One region of the Janthinobacterium sp. 75 genome, then DNA from elsewhere that is predicted to be linked to it. Evidence: predicted binding sites of a transcription regulator. Region 1 holds the regulator's gene; the other holds the start of a gene.
The links. The regulator FNR, encoded in region 1, switches genes on or off when oxygen is low (the NO sensors DNR and NnrR bind a similar motif). The targets are predictions, from matches to a motif close to TTGATNNNNATCAA.
Positions count from the first base shown of each region.

Region 2: a site for FNR is predicted at 2,747-2,760, ahead of C8C89_RS01065 (IPT/TIG domain-containing protein). Genes of this name have one in related genera too.

Region 1 is NZ_SORD01000001.1:977,257-986,593, forward strand. Features, by position in the region: gene C8C89_RS04590 (response regulator) at 1-1,447, opposite strand, end outside; gene fnr (fumarate/nitrate reduction transcriptional regulator Fnr) at 1,687-2,445, shown strand; gene C8C89_RS04600 (FixH family protein) at 2,449-2,973, opposite strand; gene ccoG (cytochrome c oxidase accessory protein CcoG) at 3,028-4,410, opposite strand; gene ccoP (cytochrome-c oxidase, cbb3-type subunit III) at 4,415-5,335, opposite strand; gene C8C89_RS04615 (cbb3-type cytochrome c oxidase subunit 3) at 5,328-5,540, opposite strand; gene ccoO (cytochrome-c oxidase, cbb3-type subunit II) at 5,542-6,156, opposite strand; gene ccoN (cytochrome-c oxidase, cbb3-type subunit I) at 6,172-7,599, opposite strand; gene ccoS (cbb3-type cytochrome oxidase assembly protein CcoS) at 7,838-8,014, opposite strand; gene C8C89_RS04635 (heavy metal translocating P-type ATPase) at 8,018-9,337, opposite strand, start outside.
Region 2 is NZ_SORD01000001.1:220,269-227,887, forward strand. Features, by position in the region: gene C8C89_RS01065 (IPT/TIG domain-containing protein) at 48-2,525, opposite strand; gene metH (methionine synthase) at 3,166-6,960, shown strand; gene C8C89_RS01075 (EAL domain-containing protein) at 7,290-7,619, opposite strand, start outside.

The DNA.
Region 1 (9,337 bases):
CGATGGCCAGTTCCAGCTCCTTCTCGCCCGCATTCATCGTCATCGTCGTGGCCAGGGTATTCATGACTTCGTCAAGGTCGAACTCGACGGGCGACAATTCCATGCGGCGCGCTTCGATCTTCGAATAATCGAGCACGTCGTTGAGGATGCCCAGCAGCGACTGGCCCGCCACGCGCACCATGGTCAGATACTTGCGCTGTTCCGTGTCGAGCCTGGTATTGCCCAGCAAATAGACCATGCCCAGCACGGCATTGAGGGGCGTGCGGATTTCATGGCTCATGTTGGCCACGAAGTCGCTCTTCGCCCGGTTGGCCGCCTCGGCCCGGTCGCGCTCCAGTTCCAGTTCCGCCGCGCGCGATTCGAGTTCCTGCTGCAGGCGGTCGCGTTCGCACATCAGGCCGTTGAACGCCTCCGTCAGTTCGCCGATCTCGTCGCGCTGCTGCACTGGCACGGGCGTGAAGCGGCTGCCGCTGGTGCGCAGGGCCAGCAGGGTGTCGCGCAGGCGCACCAGCGGCGACAGCAGGCGCACGGTAACCCAGCCCAGAACAAAAGCGGCCAGCAGCGAAGCGAGGATGCTCCACAGCACCAGCCGGTACAGCACGCCATCAAACGGTTCGAAGGCATCCTCGATGGGTAGCGAGGCGGCCAGCAGCCAGTTCACCGATTTCAGGCGCTTGAAGCTGTTGACGGCCGTGATGCCGCGGCTGTTGGTGCTGACCATGCTGCCTTCGCCATCGTCCTTCAGCATCTGGGTGGTCGTCAGGTTGGCGTTCGGCTGGCGCGGCTGCAGCAAACGGCTGGTATCGGGGTGCAGCACGTAGCGCGGCACGGCGCCGCGCGTGAGAATGAAGTAATAGCCGCTCTTGCCGATCTTTTCCGAGCGCAGGCGCCCCAGCAGGTTGTCCTTGTACAGGCGCAGCACGCCGATCACCACACCGGCTACCTTGCCATCGGCGGTGAGCACGGGCGCCACCATCTGCACGATGGGCATGCCGCTCGATTTGCCCAGCATCGGCTCGGTGATCATGGGCTGGCGCGTGCGCAGGACGGTCTGGAAATACTCGCGCTCGGCAACGTTGATGCCCGCGCGGCCCGTGACCAGCGGCATGTCGGCCACGATGGCGCCTTGCGCATCGAGCACCAGCACGTCGTCGAACAGCACCAGCATCGAGCGGCGCGCATAGTATTCGCGCAGCTTGGCGGGTTGGGCGATCAATTCCGGCGGCTGCTGCCTGGCCGTCAGGGTGACGATTTGCAGCAGCATGCCCAGCTTGTCGTCGAGCTCGGCGGCGGTGCGGGTGATCAGGGCAGATTGCTGGCTCAGCAGTACTCGCGTGAAGTCAGCGCGCATGTGCTGCAACTGGATCATGGTGACCAGTGCAATCATGGCGATCGAGGTCAGGCTGGTGGCCAAGGCGACTTTTGCTTTGATGCCGAGAGGCTTCATGATTTCCTTTTCAGTACCGGGCGGCACAGGCGGCAGATAATGCTGTCAGGAATTTTCCTATCAATACATCAACTTGGCAAGCGGTGCCGCGCAAATTGCCCTCGCTGCAAGGGCTTTTGACGATGTTGCCATATAATTAAAGTCAGAACGTCGTTTATTCAGCGCAATTGGGGTGAAATTGGCACACGGCAACCGTGTATGCAGTAAACTCGGTATTGCATTTTCTAAAAGGTATCGACATGACTGAAGCGCTTCTCACTCCCACCTTGCCCACAGTGACCGTGGAAGCGTTGCGTGCGCGATGCTCGACCTGCAGCATGCATCAATTGTGCCTGCCGATGGGCCTCGATGTGGGCGACATGGACAGGCTGGACCAGATCATCGGCCGCCGCCGCAAGATCGTGCGCGGCGCCTCGCTGTTCCGCATCGGCGACTCGTTCCAGAACCTGTACGCGATCCGCCTGGGCCACTTCAAGACGTACCAGATCAATCCGGGTGGCGAAGAGCAGGTGACGGGCTTCCAGATGGCAGGAGAACTGCTGGGCATGGACGCCATCAGCGCCGACCGCCACCACTGTAATGCGGTGGCGCTGGAGGATAGCGAAGTGTGTGAAATCCCGTTTTCCAGCCTGGAACAATTGCTGGGCAGTATGCCTACCCTGCTGCGCCATTTCCACCGGATGATGAGCCAGGAAATCACGCGCGAGCAAAGCGTCATGCTGTTGCTGGGCAATATGCAGGCGACGCAGCGCTTTGCCGCCTTCATCGTCAACCTGGCCTCGCGCTATGAGGCGCGCGGCTATTCGGGCAGCAATTTCCAGCTGCGCATGTCGCGCGAGGAAATCGGCAACTACCTGGGCCTGACCATCGAAAGCGTCAGCCGCTTATTGTCGAAATTCAAGAAGGAAGGCTGGCTGCGCGTCTCCAACCGCGAGATCGAGATCTTGCAGCCGGCCAAGTTGAAGGCCATTACGGCCGGTACGGACGTCTGCAAGTAAGTCTTACAGCTCTTCATCCGCGTGCAGCGCGATGCTGCGCTGCAGCGGCCAGGTCCAGATGCCGGACAGGCGCCACTCGCGTTTGTCGTTTTCCACCAGCACTTGCCAGCGGCTGCGCTCGAGCATCGGCAGCGCTACCGAGAAGTTGCCGGCCGCATCGGGCTGCACCAGCAGCTTGATATCTTTTTCCGGCAAGGTCGCATGCGCCAGATGCAGCTGCAGCGGACCCTGGTAAGCCTTGCCGAAGCTGTGCACGGAACCACTGAGGCGCGCTGACGCCACGTCATACGACAGGCTGGTATCCATCGCCAGGTCGCTGGCGACAGTATCGCGCCGCAAGTCCTGGTTGATCGCCTTTCCCTGCTTGTAGTAATCGCCCACCACCAGCGCATCAGGCTGCGTAAACGCGATATAGCCCATGAAGCTGCCGACGACCACGGACAGGCCGGGACCGATCATCAGCAGCCATGGCCAGCGATGCTTGTACCACGGGGCAACGGGGGCTTGCAGCTTGAGACTGTCGGACATGATATTTCTCCTGTTTAATCGGCCAATCCCCATCCGGGGACTGGCCTTCCTACATTAGCGCGGTACGATGAATACCGCGCTTTCACGCACATGCAACGATGGGTCGTCCAGCGAGTGCAATTCGATCGCAATCTTGTTCGAACCCTTCTCGCCCACGCCGTGCGGCACGCGCAGGCGGATCGGCCAGCCCAGCGTTTCCGTCGGCTGCAAGGTCACTTCTTCGCGCGTCAGCAAGGTCAGGCCCTGCAAGCCGGAAGCGCTGATTTTAAAATGCTGGGTTTGCTCCGAGGTGTTCATGATCTGCAAGCGGTAAACGTTTTCGATCATGCCGTCTTCCACTTCGCGTCCCATCGAACCGCGGTCGCGTATCACGTCCATTTTCAGGGGCGTGCGCAGGGCCAGCGAAGTACACACGGCGATGATGATCAGGGCCAGGATGGAAGTGTAGATCAGCACGCGCGGGCGCATGGCGCGCTGGCGGATCTGCTTCGAACTGAAGTTGTTTTCCATCGCATGGTCGGTACTGTAGCGTACCAGTCCCCGCGGCCGGTCGACCTTGTCCATCACGCTGTTGCAGGCGTCGACGCAGGCGGCGCAGCCGATGCATTCATACTGCAGGCCGTTGCGGATATCGATGCCGGTCGGGCATACCTGCACGCACAGGGTGCAGTCGATGCAGTCGCCCAGCTTGTCGTTGTTGCCGGCCTTCTTGCTGATGGCGCCACGTGGTTCGCCGCGCTTGGCATCGTAAGTGATGATCAGGGTGTCCTGGTCGAACATGGCGCTCTGGAAGCGCGCGTAGGGGCACATGTATTTGCACACCTGCTCGCGCAGCCAGCCCGCGTTGCCGTAGGTTGCCAGGCTGTAGAACAAGACCCAGAACCATTCCCAGGGACCGAAATTGAGGGTGGTCACCTCGCGCGCCAGTTCCTTGATCGGCGTGAAATAGCCGACAAAGGTAAAGCCCGTCCACAGGGCGATGGCGCCCCATGCCAGGTGCTTGGCCGTTTTCTTGAAAGCCTTGCGCACGGAGGGTCCCTGCTTGTCGAGGGCCATGCGCGCGCTGCGCGTGCCCTCGATGCGGCGTTCGACCCACAGGAAGATTTCCGTGTATACCGTTTGCGGGCAAGAGAACCCGCACCACACCCGCCCGGCGATGGCCGTGACGAGGAACAACAAATACGCACAGATGATCAGCAGGGCCGCCAGATAGATGAAATCCTGGGGCCACAGCACGACGCCGAAAATGTAGAACTTGCGCGTGGTCAAATCGAACAGCAGGGCTTGCCTGCCATTCCAGGTCAACCACGGCAAGCCGTAGAACGCCAGCTGGGTAAGCCATACGCATACCCATCGCCAGGTAGCGTAGCGTCCTTTGGCCTCGCGAGGGTAGATTTGCTCGCGGGCCGCATACATCTTGATGACTTGAGGTTCCATTACGTCATTTCACGGGCGTCTGGGGATTCGACAGGCTCCAGACATACGCCGACAGCACGTGTACCTTGGACTCGCCGAGGAAATCGCTGAAGGCCGGCATGGTGTTGTTGCGTCCCTTGCGGATGGTTTCCATGATGGTATCGGCACTGCCGCCATACAGCCAGATCTTGTCCGTCAGGTTAGGCGAACCGAGCATCTGGTTACCCTTCGCATCGGCGCCGTGACAGGCCATGCAGGCGCCGAACTTGGCCTTGCCTAGCACGGATTTGACGGGGTCCGAGGTCGAGCCGGATAGGCTCAGCACATAATGGGCCACGTTCTCGACATCCTTTTCGGAGCCCAGGGCGGCGCCCATCGGTGGCATTTGCCCATTGCGGCCATGCATGATGGTGGTCTTGATGATGTCGGGTTCACCGCCATACAGCCAGTCCTTGTCGGTCAGATTGGGGAAGCCCTTGTTGCCGCGCGCATCCGAACCGTGGCATTGCGCGCAGTAGGTCAGGAACAAACGCTGGCCGATGGCATGCGCCTGCGGATCGGCGGCCACCGTCTTCAAGTCCTGGCTCAGGTACTTGTTGAACAGGGGGCCGTAGTCGGCTTCCGCCTTCTTCAGCTCTTCCTCGTACTGGCCCGTCGATTTCCAGCCCAGGCTGCCGGCATAGTTGCCCAGGCCCGGGTACAGGAACAGATACGCCAGGGCGAAGACGATGGTGATGTAGAACAACCACATCCACCAGCGCGGCATCGGCGTATTGAGTTCCTTCAAGTCCTCGTCCCAGACGTGGCCCGTGGTGCCGTCGGCAGGCGCGCCGTCGACCACTTTGATTTTCGACTGCGAGTACAGCAGCACGCCGCAGCCGATGATGCCCAGCAAGGACAGCACGATGATGTAGATATTCCAGAAGCCATTGGTAAAGTCAGCCATGGTTGCGCTCCCCTTGTGCCGGCACAGGCATGGATACCGGCGCTGCCGGATAGTCGAGCGCCTCGTCGTCGAACGGCAGGCGCGCCGCCGCGTCGAAGTCGCTATTGCTGCGGCTGAAAGTCCACCACAGGATGCCTACGAACGTCGTAAAGGAAACCACCGTCATGACGCTGCTGGCGCTGTCAAACAGGTTTTCGATTGCCATGCTAATTCCTTGTTTTGATTAATGTACCGAGGCCTTGCAGATAGGCGACCAGGGCGTCTTCTTCCGTCTTGTCCTGCAGCTGTGCCGGGCCGGCGGCGATTTCCGCATCGCTGTACGGCTGGCCCAGGCGTTTCAGGGCGCGCATCTTCGGCATGATGTCGTCAGGCACCAGCTTGGTCTTCGCCAGCCATGGGTAGGCCGGCATGTTCGACTCGGGCACCACGTCGCGCGGGTTGTTCAAGTGCGTGCGGTGCCATTCATCGCTGTAGCGGGCGCCCACGCGGGCCAGGTCCGGCCCCGTGCGCTTGGAACCCCACTGGAACGGACGGTCGTACACGAACTCGCCAGCGACCGAATAGTGGCCATAGCGTTCCGTTTCCGCGCGCAGCGGACGTACCATCTGCGAGTGGCAGTTGTAGCAGCCTTCGCGCACGTAAATGTCGCGGCCCGCCAGGCGCAGCGGCGAATACGGCTTCAGGCCGGCGACCGGCTCCGTCGTGCTCTTCTGGAAGAACAGGGGAACGATCTCGACAGCGCCGCCGATGCTGATCACCACAGTGACCAGGGCGATCAGCAGCCAGGGGTTTCTCTCAATCCATGCATGTGAAAATTTCATTTGCTTTCGCTCCTATCAGGCGTGCGCCGCGTTCAGTTCTGGAATGCGGGCGACGGGGAGTTTGCTGCCGCGCAAGGTCATCCAGGTGTTGTAGCCCATGATGCACATACCCGACAGGTACAGCAGGCCACCGGCCACGCGCACCACGTAGTACGGATACGTTGCTTTCACGCTCTCGACAAAGGTGTAGGTCAGGGTGCCGTCCGGATTGACCGCACGCCACATCAGGCCCTGCATCACGCCGGCGATCCACATTGCGGCGATGTACAGCACGATGCCGATGGTGGCCACCCAGAAGTGCACGTCAACCAGGCGCGTGCTGTGCATCTGCGTGCGGCCCGCCAGGCGTGGCAGCAGATAGTAGATCGAACCCATGGTGATGAAGCCCACCCAGCCCAGGGCACCCGCATGTACGTGGGCAACGGTCCAGTCGGTGTAGTGCGACAGCGAGTTGATGGTCTTGATCGACATCATCGGACCTTCGAAGGTGGCGATGCCGTAGAACGACAGCGAGACGATCATGAATTTCAGGATCGGATCGGTGCGCAGCTTGTGCCAGGCGCCCGACAGGGTCATGATGCCGTTGATCATGCCGCCCCAGCTTGGTGCCAGCAGGACCAGCGAGAAGACCATGCCGATCGATTGCGTCCAGTCAGGCAATGCCGTGTAGTGCAGGTGATGCGGGCCCGCCCACATGTAAGTGAAGATCAGCGCCCAGAAGTGGACGATGGACAGGCGGTACGAGTACACGGGGCGCTCTGCCTGTTTCGGGATGAAGTAGTAGACCATGCCCAGGTAGCCGGCGGTCAGGATGAAACCCACCGCGTTATGGCCGTACCACCACTGGATCATGGCGTCCTGCACGCCCGCATAGGCGGAGTACGACTTGGTGAACGAGGCTGGCATGACGGCGCCATTGACCACGTGCAAAATCGTCACGGCCAGGATGTAGGCGCCGAAGAACCAGTTGGCCACGTAGATGTGCTTGACCTTGCGCTTGATCAAAGTGCCGAAGAACACGATGGCGTAGGCGATCCAGACGACGGCGATGAGGATGGCGATAGGCCATTCCAGTTCGGCGTATTCCTTGCCGCGCGTCAGGCCCATGGGCAGGCTGACGACGGCGCACAGGATCACTGCTTGCCAGCCCCAGAACGTGAAGGCGGCCAGCTTGTCGGAAAACAGGCGCACCTGGCAGGTGCGTTGTACAACGTAGTACGAGGTGGCGAACAGGCCGCAGATGCCGAAGGCGAAAATCACCGCATTCGTGTGCAGCGGACGCAAACGTCCGTATGTCAGCCATGGTATGTCGAGGTTCAGGGCAGGCCAGGCTAGCTGAGCGGCGATGATAACGCCAACCAGCATGCCGATGATGCCCCATACCACAGTAGCGACCGCGAATTGCTTCACGATCTTGTAGTTATAGTTCAGCGATTGATCCACAAAGACTCTCCCTGGAATTACTATTTATGATGGTGGCCAGAGAGTAAGTGTTTGAAGGCGAAAAAACTTTGATGTGGATCAAAATTCCCCGGATGAAATAAGCGTAGCGAACTGGCATCGAAATATAGGCATATTTCGGTCAAAAAAAGCCATGCAATATCCCTACAATCAGGGCTTGATCTGCGTCAAATGGCATAGTTCAACGATGGCCAGGCGCCATCGTGCCGGAGGGGAAACGTCAGGCGTGTGGTTCGTCGGGAGCCGGCTTGGCCGGCATATCGTCGTCCTGCAGCACGCGCAGGCCCGGTCCGACGAGGTCGTCGAACTGGCCGCTGTCGGAGGCCGTGAAATACACCCACAGGGCGATGAAGACGACCACGACGCTTAAGGGGATGAGGAGGTAGAGTGCTTCCATGGTTCAGGCTTTCCGCAGACGCAGGGCGTTGGCGATGACGACCGCCGAGCTGGCAGCCATGCCGACGCCGGACAGCCAGGGGTTCAGGAAACCCAGCGCGGCGGCCGGGATGGCCGTCAGATTGTACAGGGTGGCCCAGCCCAGGTTTTCGCGGATGATGCGCATGCTGCGCGCGGCCGTTTTCGCCGTGTCGAGCACTGAATTCAACTGGCTTGAGAGCAGCACCGTGTCCGCATGCGCCTGCGCCAGCGCGGCGCCGGAACCCATGGCAAACGAGACATCCGCCGCGCTCAGCACGGCGGCGTCGTTGATGCCGTCGCCCACCATCGCCACCACGGCGCCCGTCGCCTGCAGTTGCTGCACGAAATCGAGCTTTTCATCGGGCAGGCATTCGCCGCAAGCCGTGGCGATGCCCAGTTGCGCCGCCACGCTTTGCGTCAGCGCTTCCTGGTCGCCGCTCAGCAGCACGACTTGCTTGCCGCGCTTATGGAAATAATCGACCACTTCGCGCGCCTCCGGGCGCAGCGCATCGCTGAGCAAAAAGCGCGTGAGCCAGTGTCCCTGCGCGCCCAGGTAGAGCGGCGTCATGCCCTGCACGCCGACGGCGGTGTCGCCCAGCGGCGGCCCGGCGATGGCGGCCACAAAGGCCGCATTGCCCAGGCGGTAGCGCACGCCGTCGACGATGCCTTCGAGACCCTGGCCCTGCACTTCCTGCAAATTTTCCGCATGCGCGCGCGGCTGCTGTCTTGACAACCCTTCGGCGGCGCTGAGGATCGCCTGCGCCAGCGGATGGGCGCTGCCCGCTTCCAGCGCGGCGGCCACTTGCAGGCAAGCGTCCTCCGTCATGCTGCCCAGGCCCTCGATTTGCTGCAGCACAGGCCGGCCCAGCGTCAAGGTGCCCGTCTTGTCGAAGACGATGTGGGTGGCGCGGTGCAAGGTTTCCAGCACATGCGGCTGGACGATGAGCACGCCGCGTCGCAGCAGGCTGTCGGTCGCGGCCGCCAGCGCCGTCGGCGTGGCCAGGGACAAGGCGCACGGGCACGACACGACCAGCACGGCGATAGCCACGGGCCAGGCCCGCGACGCATCGTGCCAGCTCCAGAAGGCGAACACGGCGACGGCAAACAGCAGCAGGCCCAGCACGAACCAGGCCGCCACTTTATCGGCCCACTGCGCGATCTGCGGCTTGCCGCTGCCGGCCCGCTCGATGAGTTTTAACAGGTCGGACAGGGTGCTTTCGCGCGCCGGTTTGAGCACGCGCAATATCAGCGCCGCGCTGGCGTTGATGGCCCCGCCCGGCACCTGTTCCCCCGTCTTGCGGCG
Region 2 (7,619 bases), 760 kb from region 1:
AAAAAGGGCTTGCCGCGGCAAGCCCTTTTTGCATCCGGCACCCGTGTTTACCGGCGCGCCACTTTCATCAGGCGTGCGCCCAGGGACGACGACAGACTGACCTCGAAGCGGCCACCGGCCGGCAAGGCGCTGACATCGACGCTGGCGTTTCCGCCAGTCAAGTCACTGGCGACCACCGTCTTGCGGCCATCTGCGGCTACGTGCAGCACGGCGGCGTACGGTTCAGCCTGGGCATTCCAGGTCAGCACCAGCTTGCCGCCGCTTTGTGTCGCATCAAACGTGGCATCGTTGGCGGCGGCCTTGCTGCGGCGCGCCGGGCGCTCCAGCTTGGCCAAGGCCTTGCCATTTGCCAGCACCTGCACGTCGCTGATTTCTCCCGGGTTGGCGAAGCTGACGCGGAAGTGGCTCATGGCGCTGCCGCCATGGTCAGCCACGGTTACGGCATCAAAGGGCAAGTCGATAGTCGCTCCCGACGCCGTCAGGACCCGCAGGGTGTACGCCTGGCCGCTGCCGCTGGCCACTGCGCCCACACGCGAGGACGAGGCAACGGCTGGGCGCAAGGCCACGCCGGTCGGCGTGATGCGACCGGAAATGGTCAGATAGCCCTGCTGGGCCACGGACATGCTGGCGGCCAGCACATTGCTGCCCGTCACTTGCGTGCTGCGTTTTTCCAGGAATTGCTGTACCCGCGCATAGCTGTAATCGGAGAACCAGGCGCCGCTGCAATAGCTCATCACATCCTTCATCGGCGTGCTGCCATAGACTGCCTTGCTCAGCTGGCCAATGTTGCCCGCATAGTCGCTGTTATACAGAGGTTGCGGGCCCAGATCGCCATTGACATACGGGTAGTCGGTAGCCGCATTGGCCGCGCCGCCGCAGGCAACGTGCTGCAGCGAATGGTTGTGGCCCAGCTCATGCACGAGCGTGGTCAGCCATTCAGGCCATTGATTACCGAAGGGATCGACCGATGCGATGTTGCTGGCCTTGGCGTCCAGGCCGATGGCCGACGTGAAGTCGTGGCTATTGCCAGTCAGGTTGATGTAGGCCAGGCCGGCGGCACGCGTGGAAGACATCTTCGGCACGAAACCATAATAATAAGCGCCGCTGTCTTCCAGCGCGCGCTTGTCTTCCAGCTTGCCCAGGGCATCGCTCCACCAGCTGTCAGCCGTGCTGCTGCCAGGCATGCTCAGCGCCGCGCGCGTGGTGATGCTGATATTTTCCGTCGCATACGGATACACGCGCAGCAGCGCGGCGCGGATCATCGCGGCGTCAGGCAGTTGCGCCACGCCATCGTCGGTGCTCAAGGGCACGAGCACCAAGCGGATTCTGGCCAAGCTGGCCACCACGGGCGCCGCTTCCTGGCTCACTTGCACGCCGTTATTGCCGATGGCCGTCACGCGCACGCGCACGCCCGGCAAGATCCAGCCTGCAGGCAGGATGGCACTGAAATTGCCGTTGAAACTGTCATCGTTCTTTTGCGTCGGCAAAACCGACGGGCCGCTCATGCTGATGCTTCCCAGGTTGCTGCCATTGGCGGTGGTCGCATTCAAGGTCACGGCGGGACTGGCCTGGCCCGCCTGCGGGGCCAGCACGGACACGCGTACGGCGGCCGGCTTGCCGCGCGTCAGGCGCAAGGCCGTATTGCTGGCGTTCAAATTCAGTACTTGCGCGAAATCAATGCTGCCCAGGGTAAAGGCCGACACCGCGCCCGCATTGACGGCAACGCGCGCAGCGGCTGACAGCATCACATCGCCCGTTGCCGAGCCTGGTGCAGTCAACAGCAGCTGGCTGGCACTGGCGCTGACGATCACGGCCGGTGTATTGCCCACCGATGCCGAGCTGACCTGGTCAAGATTGCTGCCCTGCACCGTCACCGACAAGGTCCCGCCGTTGACGGCCGAGGTGATCGACGTCACGGTTACGCTCGCCAATACCTTGTACGTATCGCTGCTGATGGCATCATTGTAAGGACCGCGCACCGTCAGCGCCCCCGTTGCCGCACCCAAGGGCACCAGCACGGTCACGCTGCCGGCCGTCTGGCTTTGCGGCGTTGCTGCTGCGCCATTGCCAAACTGCACCGCCGTCACGGCACCCATACCAGCGCCCGCGATCGTCACGCTGGAACCGACGCCGCCCGTCGCTGGTGCGACGCTGACCACACTCAATGGCAGGTACACATTGACGTTATAGCTGGTGGCCGCCGTGCCGCTGGCGCTGACCAGGCTCAAGGCGCCAGAGACGGGCACGCCCGGCATGGCCAGGGTCACGCTGGTATCGCTGGCGGCGCTGGTGGCAAGCTTCACGCCGCCCACCTGGAAGGCCGTCACGCGGCTCAGATTCGTACCCGTCACCACCAAGCTGCCACCAACGGCGAGATTCGCCGCCGAGACGGCCGTCACGGCAGGCATCACGACAGGATTGCCCGAGGTGGTCGCCACCACCGTGTCGCCACCGCCACCGCCTCCCCCGCCGCAAGCGGACAGGCCCAGCACGACAAACAATGCAACAAGCAAATGGTTTTTCATGGCTGGCAACCATGTTGGTGTAGCGCGATGCCGGGGAGGACACGAAGGAAATGTGACATATTGGAGATTTTTGGTGAGAATTTACTTTCGAGGAACCAATATTATGGGCTAACTCGATTCCTAGCGACAACTATTGCTGCTTTTGATTCAATTGGTTTTGATAATAAATAACGTATCTGATTGGCAATCGCTATGTTGAGAACTATTCGCTTCGCTCTGCATTGACTTAAGTCACAATTATTTTCCTTTGCAGCTATTGCCATTCAATTCATTAAAAATATCCTCAGACAGCACAAATAATGTGGAAATTTTTCCACAGCCCAGACACCGTATTTTCCTGCCAACTTTATTGGAAGAATTAACATTTTGAGTAAGATTTTCAGAAATGTAATTTCAGAAGCAGGCCAGGTGGAAGGTGATGTGTTGCAAGAAGGCCTGCCGTGGCGCGAACGGCCGATTTTGCTTAAAACCAAAGCAGCCTGATGCCGTATAATTTTAGACCCGGTGAAATCAGGCGATTGCCACCTTCTGCCTGCCCTACCCGGCCGGCAACTCTCCGTCAGCTGATCCTGCTGGCCCGCATCCGCCTCGTAAAGTCTTGTCGCCGCGCCGCCGCCCGTTTGCCTATTGAAAGCATGAAATGAACGATACCGTGATCCCCGCCATGTCCCCGACCGAAGCCACCTTGCGCGCCATTCTTGCGCGACGGATCATGATACTCGACGGCGCCATGGGCACGATCATCCAGCAATACAAGCTCGACGAAGAAGCGTACCGCGGCGGCCCCGCTGGCCGCTTCATCGATTTCGCCGCGCCGGCCGATAGTGGCGCGCGTGAACTGTTCGTCAAGGGCAATAACGAGCTGCTGACCCTGACGCAGCCGCACATCATCCAGGAAATCCACGAGCGCTACCTGGCGGCGGGCGCCGACCTGATCGAAACGAATACTTTCGGCGCGACGACGATCGCGCAAGACGATTACCACATGGCCCACCTGGCCTATGAAATGAACGTCCAGGCGGCCAAGCTGGCGCGTGCCGCCTGCGACAAGTATTCCACCCCGGACAAGCCGCGCTTCGTCGCCGGCGCCCTGGGCCCCACGCCAAAGACGGCATCGATCTCGCCCGACGTCAACGACCCGGCCGCGCGCAACGTCAGTTTCGATCAGCTGGTGGCCGCCTACCTGCAGCAGACGCAGGGCCTGGTGGAAGGCGGCGCCGACGTGCTGCTGGTGGAAACCATTTTCGATACCTTGAACTGCAAGGCGGCCCTGTTCGCCATCGACCTGTTCTACGAGCTAAATCCGACCGTCGTGCGCCTGCCGCTGATGATTTCCGGCACCGTCACGGACGCCTCGGGGCGCATCCTGTCGGGCCAGACCGTGCCCGCCTTCTGGAATTCCGTGCGCCACGCGAAACCGCTGACCATCGGCCTGAACTGCGCGCTGGGCGCCGCCCTGATGCGCCCGTACGCGGAAGAGCTGGCCAAGATCGCCGACACCTTCGTGTGCATCTACCCGAACGCGGGCTTGCCCAATCCCATGAGCGACACGGGCTTTGACGAGTTGCCAGCCGACACGTCCGCCCTGCTGCGCGAATTCGCCGACGCGGGCTTTTTGAACATGGCGGGCGGCTGCTGCGGCACCACGCCCGAGCACATCGCCGCCATCGGAGAGTTGCTGTCGAAAAACACGCCGCGCACCGTGCCTGCACCGTCGCATGACTTGCGCCTGGCCGGCCTCGAACCGTTCGTCGTCAACGAAGAATCGCTGTTCGTCAACGTGGGCGAGCGCACCAACGTCACGGGCTCGAAGGCGTTCGCGCGCATGATTCTTAACGAGCAATACGACGAAGCCCTGTCCGTGGCACGACAGCAAGTGGAAAATGGCGCGCAAGTGATCGACATCAACATGGACGAGGCCATGCTCGATTCGCTGGCCGCCATGACGCGCTTTTTGAACCTGATCGCCTCGGAACCCGATATTTCGCGCGTGCCCATCATGGTCGACTCCTCGAAATGGTCCGTCATCGAAGCGGGCCTGAAGTGCGTGCAGGGCAAAGCCATCGTCAATTCCATCTCGATGAAGGAAGGCGAGGAAGAATTCCTGCGCCAGGCGAAACTGTGCCGCCGCTATGGCGCGGCCGTGATCGTCATGGCTTTCGATGAAAAGGGGCAAGCCGATACCTTCGAGCGCAAGATCGAGATTTGCGCACGCGCGTATCACCTGTTGATCGATGCGCTGGACTTCCCGCCGGAAGACATCATTTTCGATCCAAACATCTTTGCCGTCGCCACCGGCATCGAAGAGCACAATAATTACGCCGTCGACTTCATCAACGCCACGCGCTGGATCAAGGAAAACTTGCCGTACGCGAAGATCTCGGGCGGCGTATCGAATGTGTCCTTCAGTTTCCGCGGCAACGATCCGGCCCGCGAAGCCATCCACACGGTGTTCCTGTACCACGCCATCAAGGCCGGCATGACCATGGGTATCGTCAACGCCGGCATGGTGGGCGTGTACGACAATCTGGACCCGGAATTGCGCGAGCGCGTGGAAGACGTGGTGCTGAACCGCCGCGAAGACTCCACCGAACGCATGATCGAGTTTGCCGGCACCCTGAAGGCGGGCGGCAAGGCCGAAGCGCAAACCCTGGCCTGGCGCGAAGGCACGGTGCAGGCCCGCCTGTCGCACGCGCTGGTGCACGGCATCACGCAATTCATCGTCGAAGACACGGAAGAGGCGCGCCAGGAGCTATTGCACAATGGCGGCCGTCCCATCCACGTGATCGAGGGCCCGCTCATGGCCGGCATGGACGTGGTCGGCGATCTGTTTGGCCAGGGCAAGATGTTCCTGCCGCAAGTGGTGAAATCGGCCCGTGTGATGAAGCAAGCCGTGGCCCATTTGATTCCGTTCATCGAGGAAGAAAAGCTGCTGGAAGAAAAACGCACGGGCATCGTCGCCAAGCCGAAGGGCAAGATCATCATGGCCACCGTGAAGGGCGACGTGCATGACATTGGCAAGAACATCGTCACCGTCGTTCTGCAGTGCAATAACTTTGAAGTGGTGAACATGGGCGTGATGGTGCCGTGCTCGGAAATCCTGGCGCGCGCCAAGGTGGAAAACGCGGACATCATCGGCCTGTCGGGTCTGATTACGCCGTCGCTGGAAGAAATGGCGTACGTCGCCAAGGAAATGCAGCGCGATGAACATTTCCGCATGCTGAAAATCCCCCTCCTGATCGGCGGCGCCACCACCAGCCGCGCCCACACGGCAGTGAAAATCGCCCACAACTACGAAGGGCCCGTGATCTACGTGCCGGACGCCTCGCGTTCCGTGTCCGTGGCGCAATCGCTGCTGACGCCGGAGCAGCGCGACAAATACGTGGAAGACATCGAACTCGACTACGCACGCATCCGCGAGCAGCACGCCAACAAGAAGGCCCTGCCCATCCTGCCGCTGGCGCAGGCGCGCGCCAACAAGATGATCGTGCCCTTCGACGGTCCCTGCACACCCGTGAAACCGAAGTTCATCGGCCGCCGCGTCTTTAAAAATGTCGACCTGGCCGCCCTGGCCAACTATATCGACTGGGGCCCGTTCTTCCAGACCTGGGATCTGGCCGGCCCCTTCCCCGCCATTTTGACGGATGAAGTCGTGGGCGACGCGGCCACCAAGGTGTACGCCGAAGGCCAGGCCTTGCTGAAGAAACTCATCGACGGGCGCTGGCTGACGGCCAACGGCGTCGTGTCCCTGCTGCCGGCAAACAGCGTCAATGACGACGATATCGAGGTGTACACGGACGATACGCGCAGTACGGTGGCGTTCACCTATTACGGCATGCGCCAGCAGGGCGTCAAGCCCGTGGTCGATGGCGTGCAACGGCCGAACCAGTGCCTGGCCGATTTCATTGCGCCTAAGGCATCGGGGGTGAAGGATTACATCGGCATGTTCGCCGTCACGTCCGGCTTGGGCATCGAGAAATACGAGAAGCGCTTCGAAGATGCGCATGACGATTACTCGTCCATCATGCTCAAATCCCTGGCCGACCGTCTGGCCGAGGCGTTTGCCGAATACCTGCATGAGCGCGTGCGCAAAGACCTGTGGGGCTATGTGCCGGACGAGCAGCTGAACAACGACGACATGATCGGCGAGAAATATGTCGGCATCCGCCCCGCGCCCGGCTACCCCGCCTGCCCCGAGCACACGGTCAAAAAAGAGATGTTCGAGGTCATGCAAGCCGAGGAAATCGGCATGCAGCTGACGGAATCGTATGCCATGTTCCCTGGCGCGGCCGTTTCCGGCTTCTATTTTGCCCACCCGGAGTCGAAATACTTCGTTGTCGGCAAGATCGGCATGGACCAGGTGGAAGACATGGCCAAGCGCCGCGGCGCCAGCATCGAGGACGTGGAACGCTGGCTGGCACCCAATCTGTCCTGATAGGCGCAAGGCGCGCGGAACTTATCGCGCGCCGCAGCGCACTAACCGAACAGCGCGTCCTCATGCGGAACGAGCTGCTTGTCGGTATCGCCGTCGCCGTGCTGGCCCTGTGGGAGTTGCGTAACACCCCCGAGCTGCACAAGCACTGGCCCGGCGCGGCAGCCTAAGAAAAACCCCGCTACGGCGACGCCGTACGGGGCTTTTTAAGGGATGCTACGACAGCGGGTAGGTCGGATTAGCGCTTGCACGTAATCCGACAACACCGGTCAGCGCCAACAATGTTGTCGGGTTACGGCCCTGCGGGCCTCGGCGGCCCCACCTAATCCGACCTACAACGCATACCTTACGACGTTGTCGCTCCATTCATAGGCCGCCATTTCCAGTTCCACCAGGTCGTCCGGCGACATGGCCAACTCGCGCAGGGTCGGCACGATCTCGCCTTCCATGTCTTCGATGCGCTCGATGCATTCAGCCAGGCGCAGCAGGTCGCCGTAGAAGCCCTCGCGCGACAGCAGCGCTTCGGCCACTTCATCGATGACTTCGATCTGGCTGAGGATTTCCGACATCGGCACGCCGAACAGGGTATCCATCAGGGACATGATGCCAACCGTAAAGGCGATATCGGCCGAATGGGCATGGTTCGGGCGCAGTTTATGCGC